One region of the Sporosarcina beigongshangi genome, then DNA from elsewhere that is predicted to be linked to it. Evidence: riboswitches for the same ligand, from Rfam matches in the RefSeq annotation. Region 1 holds a riboswitch; the other holds the start of a gene.
What was found. A riboswitch is a leader RNA that binds a small molecule or an ion and turns the genes downstream of it on or off. The one in region 1 is predicted to bind S-adenosylmethionine.

Region 2: linked by a shared signal. The riboswitch ahead of R2B77_RS15415 (bifunctional homocysteine S-methyltransferase/methylenetetrahydrofolate reductase) and the one ahead of metA (homoserine O-acetyltransferase MetA) in region 1 are both predicted to bind S-adenosylmethionine.

The regions. Positions count from the first base shown of each region.
Region 1 is NZ_JAWLIR010000008.1:115,398-119,598, reverse strand. It holds gene R2B77_RS06430 (protein phosphatase 2C domain-containing protein) at 1-590, shown strand, start outside; gene R2B77_RS06425 (SgcJ/EcaC family oxidoreductase) at 758-1,207, shown strand; gene R2B77_RS06420 (hypothetical protein) at 1,303-1,482, opposite strand; SAM riboswitch class I at 1,644-1,752, shown strand; gene metA (homoserine O-acetyltransferase MetA) at 1,856-2,764, shown strand; gene R2B77_RS06410 (hypothetical protein) at 2,826-3,533, shown strand; gene R2B77_RS06405 (GNAT family N-acetyltransferase) at 3,641-4,183, shown strand.
Region 2 is NZ_JAWLIR010000041.1:27,280-31,480, forward strand. It holds gene mnmH (tRNA 2-selenouridine(34) synthase MnmH) at 1-614, opposite strand, end outside; gene selD (selenide, water dikinase SelD) at 637-1,689, opposite strand; SAM riboswitch class I at 1,907-2,014, shown strand; gene R2B77_RS15415 (bifunctional homocysteine S-methyltransferase/methylenetetrahydrofolate reductase) at 2,136-4,004, shown strand; gene R2B77_RS15420 (diguanylate cyclase domain-containing protein) at 4,142-4,201, shown strand, end outside.

The DNA.
Region 1 (4,201 bases):
ATACATTTGAACAGCATAGAGAAGGCTTGTCAGCGATTTTATCATTGGACGGTCCTCCAAATTTTAAGAAATTGGAAGACAAGCTGCTTGAAATTTTTCAATCCGATGAACTTTTGGCTGCATGTAGAAATGTCACAGGAGAAACGGCTTGTCTTGTCGTCGTACGGAAAGATAACTATATATGGTGGTTTTCCGTCGGAGATTGCTTGGTCTATCTATTGCATCCAGAATTAATGGCCCTCAACCAATTTCAACTGAATCAAAGGCAGTTCTTCGAGTGGATCGGGCAAGTGAATACATTTGAAAAAACCGTTCCATGCTATACATCTGGGACAAGGGAATTGAGAAAAGGGACAAATCACATTTTCATGACAACAGATGGCTTGGTAGAATGTCCAGGTGAACCTTATGCCAATCCGCAAAACTTGGTCGAAGCGTTGAATGTAGAAGCACTTGATGAAAGTATTTCACTGATGTTGAAGGAGATTGAAAAGCATAATGTCCGCGATAGCACGACAATCATTTCTTGGACTGTAGATGTAGAAAAGGAAGGTAGCATTCCAAGCGATTATGAGGGGGAAGTCCAATGATGGAAATACGACCTATTTCGGATTTAAGAAATAATATTGATGAAATATATATATAGTTAGCTGAAAGCGAAAGTACAAATCTGACGACCCTGAAAAAGACCCATCAAGAAGTAATGAATTGCTTGCGAGGAAGAATAAAAGAATTTAGAAATTAGGTGGAGAAAAACATGGAATCACCACAAGTAAATGAAATCAAAGCCCTTTATCAAAGCTTAATACAAGCATGGAACAATCGTCAGGCACAAGAAATGGCAGATCAATTTACAATGCAAGGAGAGCTAATTGGATTTGACGGGAGCCAAGTAATTGGTCGTGACAATATTTTTGCACATGTGTACCCGATATTTGCGGATCATCCAACTCCTCCATTCATTAGTGTTGTTAAAGATGTAAGACTTTTTACTACTGAAGTTGTACGATTACGTGCAATCGTCGGAATGATACCGCCTGGAACAACGGAACTAAACCCACAACTGAATGCGCATCAAACACTAATTGCGGTGAAAGAAAACGATGTATGGCGTATAGAGCTTTTTCAAAATACACCTGCCCAATTTCATGGAAGGCCTGATTTGGTTGAACAAATGACGAAAGAATTAAGCGAAGCCGTCATATAAGCTGACAATAAAGAATACCCCGCACGAGCATCATTGCTGCGCGGGGTACCGTCTTTTTCATGGTAAGTTAGGTGCTATCCTCGCAAAAAAATGTGTCACTTTCTTTTCCGTTCGTTTGGATTCATGCGTTCCCGCTTTGGAACGAGATTGCTCAATTCTTCAAACTCACGTGCCATTTCTTCTTTCATATCGCCCGGTTGAATTTTTTGCCTTTTCGGCGTTTGGGGTAATGAACGCGAATTGTTGGTGCTACCTTGTTTGTTATCTCTTCCCATGAAAAATCTCCTTTCAAACATGTAGTACGAAGTTAATATGGCTCGAAGCGATGATTTTATTCTGTGAAATTGGACGGAAGCTGCTACTTACAATTATCAAGAAAAGTAAAAAGACTGTTTACAATATAAAGTTAAAGCGTATAATAGAAACAAACTGAATACTCTTATCAAGAGAAGCTGAGGGATATGGCCCATTGAAGCTTCAGCAACCTCTGACGTTGTCAGAAAGGTGCTACCTCCAACAGGACTTTTTGTCTTGAGAGATAAGAACTGAGAGCCTAAAGCAAACCCTCTTTTCTTGTCATATAGAAAAGAAGGTTTTTCTTTTTACCCATTTAACATACATAGTAAATCCAAAAAGGAGAGATGAGTTATGCCAATTAACATACCTAAACAATTGCCAGCCGGAGAATTATTGAAAAAGGAAAAAATATTTATCATGGATGAGGAGCGTGCAACTTCCCAAGATATTCGACCGATAAATATTATTATTTTGAATTTAATGCCAGAAAAAGAACGTACAGAGTTACAACTTCTTCGCTTATTAGGTAATACACCGTTGCAAGTAGATGTGACATTTATGAATATGGCTACTCATGAATCGAAAAATGTTAGCAAGTCGCACTTAGATAAATTTTATACAACTTTTGGGCATGTTAAGCATCGTCGTTTTGACGGCATGATTATTACAGGTGCGCCAATCGAACATCTACAATTTGAAGATGTGAATTATTGGGACGAAATGAAGGAGATTATGGACTGGACAAAATCTCATGTGACGTCAGTACTGCATATTTGTTGGGGTGCACAAGCGGCATTGTATCACCATTACGGTATTGATAAGTTTGATTTGTCGAAGAAATGCTCAGGTGTATTTACGCATCGTCTATCTGATCCGACAATCAATTTAGCACGCGGATTTAACGATGAATTTAGAGTGCCGCATTCACGTTATACAGCTGTTTCAGTGGAGGAAATTGAAAATGATCCCCGTTTACACCTACTTGCAAAGTCTGATGAAGCGGGTGCATTCATTATCATTTCTAACGATAATAAACATATTATGATTACGGGTCATTTTGAATACGATGCAACGACGCTTGCTGAAGAGTATGCGCGTGATCTACAAAAAGGTATCGACATTGATCTGCCAGTGAACTATTTCCCGAACGATGATCCGAGCGAAGAGCCACTAAATACATGGCGTTCACATACTCATCTGCTCTTCTCAAACTGGTTGAATTACTATGTCTATCAAGAAACACCTTTTGTCTGGGAGTAACAACATGATAACCGCCTTGCCGACATTTGCATAAGATAGTACGACAAGGGGGCTTAGGTAAATGGGGTTATTTATTAACATTCAAAGTCATTCGGATGTTTTCAACAATGAAGCAAATCTTGTGGAGATAAACCAAAGTTATTCAAGAATAGATTCGTTAACGCAATGGATGCAAGAGCAGCATGAAGAAAACGCTTCGCTTCATCGTCATATAGGCGATCTTGAGATGCTTTTACAACAACAAAAAAAGGTACAGTCCAATCAATTAACTACAATCCGTAATCGTTTAAATGAACTACAAAAAATTGATTTTCAGCATGAGCAATTTAAAAATAATGTCATGAAATCGTTGAGGCAACTCGATGATCAACAGCAAGAACTGCATCAAATGTTAGTGGATGAACAGGTGCTGGAACAAGTATTCAGGATGCAAATCAGCGAGTCATCGAAAGAGATGGCCACTAAAATGAATGAACATATGGACCACCAACAACAATTATCCAAACAAATTTTACAGCAAGGGGATGCCCAAAAAGTCGTCATTAGTAGACTGGACAATCAAGAAGGTTTGACAGATAAAATGGCTAGGCAATTGGATCATCTTCGCGGAGTTCTTTATGAGCGAACTAATTTTCTGACAGAAAAAATAGAAAACAGCTATACGGTGACGGCTTCATATTTAGCAAAATTATTGACGAACCCAGAACAGCCAATGACGCGTTTTTTGATGAATCCAAAGTCTGAGGAGAAACAAAGAAGTTCTGATTGAAGTGGAAATCGACTACAAGAAAATGGACTTTATTATTGGAAAGCACTAGGTACAATTCATGTACTTTGTGCTTCTTTGTTTAAATATAAAAGAAAGGAATGGTGTACATGGATAAACAGCAATCAAAAAATAGGGTTCAATTGAGGGAATTAGTGAAAGACGATTGGCCTAGTGTACATAGATATGCATCTATGGAAATAGTCTCCCGATACCAACCGTGGGGACCAAACACCAAAGAGGAAACCTTGCTTTTTTTGGAAGCAGTACAAGAGGATGCAAAGAAAAAGCCCCGCAGTCGTTTTGTCTTTGCAGTTTTTGAAAAGAATACAGCTGTAATGATAGGTTCGGGAGAAATAAATATCAGAGATATTGTTAACCGCGAAGGAGAAATTGGCTACATCTTTCACCCTGATTATTGGGGGCAAGGATATGCAACTGAGGTAGCTCATTTACTCATAAATTTTGGTTTTCAAGAATTAAACCTGCACCGAATCTATGCAACCTGTGACCCACGTAATAGTGCTTCTGTAAAAGTGCTGGAGAAAGTCGGGATGGTGAAAGAGGGATGCCTTCGTGAAAACCTACTTAATAAAGATAGCTGGCGAGATTCATTCCTTTACGGCATATTAGAGCATGAGTGGAATGCATAACTTATATTTTTAAATACC
Region 2 (4,201 bases), on a different contig from region 1:
AGTCGGACCAATTCATGGACGAGTAGTGAGTCGAATTTCTTTTGGTTGCTGGGCTCCAATCCAATTTGACCGAAGATAGAACCGCGATGTCCAGCCATGTTTTCTAAATCGAGAATGGGAAATCCTTTGTCAGCTAGTTTCTTCAAAATAGCTGTTTTGCCTGATCCGGTATAGCCGTTAAGTACAACAAAGGTCGGTGGGAAGTCCTCGCGTTCTAACTCATGGACAACCCATTGCCGAAAAGTACGGACCCCGCCAGCCAACCGAGTCGTATGGATACCCATTAAGTCGAGGACAGTGGCAGCCGTTTTACTGCGCATACCGCCACGCCAACAAAATACTGTTATGGGTGTTTCAATTTGTTTGAATGCGCGAATGAAATCAGGTAACTTCTTTGAAAAGACTTCAAGTCCTCGTTCCTTCGCAGCATCTTGTCCAACCTGCTTATAGAGCGTTCCGATTTCAGCCCGTTCCTCGTCATCAAAAACGGGAATATTGATGCTACCAGGAATGGTTGCTTCATTAAATTCTTTCGGGGACCGTACATCGATGAATGTATGTGGTCCCTTGGCTTGTACGGCTAATAATTCGTCTATCGTTAAGTCTCTAAACACTTTCTTCACCTTCTACACTAAATTATGAAACAACGATACGACCTTTATTATCCTCTGTTACTTCTCCGATAATTCGTGCGTCAACGCCTTGTTGTTGAAGATCATTCAGCAATTGTGTAGCTTCCTGCTCTGCCAATGCAATGAGTAACCCGCCAGATGTGACAGCATCACATAAAATCCAACGGTCAATTTGATCGAGTGTATCTGCATATGTCACAACATTTGCTACGTGGGCAAAGTTGTTTTTTGTGCCTCCAGGTACTTTACCTGCTGCGGCAAGTTCCTTTGTGCGTGGTAAAATGGGCACTTGAGTGGCATGGATATGAATGCCGACATCACTTGCTTTGGCCATTTCAGATGTATGACCAAGCAACCCGAAGCCTGTCACATCCGTAGCAGCATGGACATTGTACTTCGCCATTGCTTCGGCAGCTGTTTTATTAAGTGTAGTCATTACTTTTGTCACTTCAACGACTTCATCTTCAGACAATAACCCATTTTTCAATGATGTTGTGTAGATGCCAACGCCAATTGGTTTTGTTAATAATAATTTGTCGCCAGGTTTTGCCCCCGCATTTGTCCGTACTTTATCCGGATGAACGACGCCTGTGACGGCTAATCCAAATTTGGGTTCCTGGTCGTCAATGGAATGTCCACCAACAAGTGTGACGCCAGCCTCTTTTAATTTATCACCAGCGCCTCGTAAAATATCCGAAAGGATGTCTTTATCCAAAGTAGCAATCGGGAAAGCTACGATATTCAATGCTGTAATGGGCTTACCACCCATCGCATAGACATCGCTGATGGCATTGGTCGCCGCAATTTGTCCGAAATCATAGGGATCATCGACAATCGGTGTGAAAAAGTCGAGTGTTTGTACCATTGCGATATCGTCTGTCAGTTTATAAACACCTGCGTCGTCACTTGTATCGAGACCGACGAGTAAATTTGGATCGGGCATAGCAGGCGGAAGCCCACGTAATACTTGCGCCAAGTCGGCAGGACCAATTTTACAGCCGCAGCCGCCTTTTGTTGTGAGTGAAGTCAATTTTACTGGAATCGTATTCTCCATCATGCATCCACCTTTCGATTGTAAATCTGTTATTAATCTTAACACAATGATGGGAAATACTTATTAGATGTTGAACTAATGATTCCCCGTAATCTTCAGCGAAGGTGCCTTTCTAAATTCATCACTTCCAAAAAGGTATTGCAAATTTTCTATAAATAGCGTAAGGTTGTCAATAATAGAAATAGATCTTCAATTAGCAGTAAAAACAATTTAATAGTTTTTCTTATCTAGAGAGGTATAGGGACTGGCCCGTTGACACCTCAGCAACCACCATTATTGGTACGGTGCTAATTCCAGCAAGTCGAAAAATTGGCTTGATAGATGAGGAAAAGACTTAGTCGAATGCAGAGTCTTCTTCCTTTATTCAATAAAGGAAGAAGCTTTTTTGTTTCTATATAAATTTTTTAAACTAGCTATATGGAAATTGGAACTAGAGAGGGGATAGGCAGTTGGCAAATTTACTTGAGACGATGAAGGAACGTATTTTAATTGGTGATGGTGCGATGGGAACATTACTTTATACAAACGGGGTAGACCGTTGTTTTGAGGAGCTAAATTTGACGCATCCTGAACAAGTGCTTCACGTTCATCAAGCCTATATCGGGGCAGGGGCTGATGTGATTCAAACGAATACATATGGTGCCAACTATATAAAGTTAGCGCGTTATGGACTAGAGGATAGTGTCGAAGAAATCAATAAGGCGGCCGTTGCTATTGCTAAAAAAGCTGCGGGGAAAAATACATTTATTCTCGGAACGATTGGGGGCATTCATGGTTCCAAAACATTGATTGGTACTAAGGAAGAGATCGAGCAAAGCTTTAAGCAGCAACTACAGTGTCTGCTTGCTGAAGGTGTGGATGGCATTCTATTAGAAACCTATTATGATTTTGATGAATTAACAGCAGTGCTCAAAATTGCACGGGAAGCGACGGATATTCCCATTATTACGAATGTCTCGATGCATGAGGCGGGTGTCCTTCAAAATGGCTTGGCGCTCGCAGATGCTTTGCAGCAGTTGGAAGCGTTAGGCGCAGATGTTGTGGGAGTCAATTGTGGATTAGGACCATACCATATGCTGAAAGCTTTAGAGGAAGTCCCGTTGCCGAAGCATGCCTTATTGGCTGTGTACCCGAATGCTAGCTTCCCGAGCTATACGGATGGCAAATTGACGTATGAAAATGAACCTGATTATTTTGGTAAACTGGCACCTAATTTTCGTAAGGAGGGTGTCGGATTACTTGGAGGATGTTGTGGCACGACACCGGCACATATACGTGCACTGGTGGATGGGCTAACGAATCGGGTGCATGTGCAAGATAAGCAAGTGAAAGAACAAGCGGCGAAAATGAATGCTACGGAGCCAAAGAACCTTGATAAACCAACCTTGCTTGAAACGGTGAAAAAAAGACATTCGATTATTGTGGAATTGGATGCACCTAAACACTTAAATACAGCTACTTTTTTTGAAGGGGCACAGGCCCTGCATAATGCAGGTGTGGATGCCATTACATTGGCTGATAATTCCCTGGCATCCCCAAGAATTTGTAATGCATCAATGGGGTCATTAGTAAAACAAAATATTGGTGCAACGCCTCTTGTCCATGTGACCTGTCGAGATCGTAACATCATCGGCCTGCAATCACATCTCATGGGACTCCACACAATGGGTATTACTGAATTATTGGCAATCACAGGAGATCCAACGAAAATTGGTGATTTCCCTGGTGCAACATCCGTTTTCGATGTGACATCCTTTGAATTGATTCAACTCATTAAGCAATTTAATGAAGGGATTTCATGGTCTGGGAAGTCGTTGCAACAGAAAACTTCGTTTACAGTAGCGGCGGCCTTTAACCCGAATGTTCGTCATATCGATCGAGCTGTACAACGAATGGAGAAGAAAATAGAGGCTGGGGCTGATTATTTTATCACGCAGCCAATCTATAGCCCAGAAAAAATTATTGAATTGTACGAAGCAACAAAGCATATCGAAGCTCCGATTTATATCGGTATTATGCCGTTGACGTCATCACAAAATGCAGAGTTTCTTCACAATGAAGTGCCGGGTATTAAGCTGACAGATGAAGTTCGGGCAAGAATGGGGCTGTTTGCGGGAGACCGTGAACAGTCTACGCGAGAGGGCATAGCCGTTGCAAAGGAATTGATTGACGTTGCTTTGGAACATTTCCATGGTATCTATTTGATTACACCGTTTATACGTTATGATATGACGGTTGATTTAACGGAATATATTCATGAAAAAGTGGATGCTGGTGTGACAAAAGAGCCAAAACAAGCGGGTAGTGTTGTTTATTGATAAAGCCGACATGGTCATAATGTCTATCGAAAAGAGAGTGCCGAGTAATTCAGCACTCTCTTTTATAATCACTCTGCACTGCTTCCAAACATGTTTTGAATTATAATAGTTTATAAGTTGAATATGGGGGGAGTATTATGGACGAACTAACGAATTTAGGGATAGGTGTAAATCCAACAATCGATGAGTATCAACTC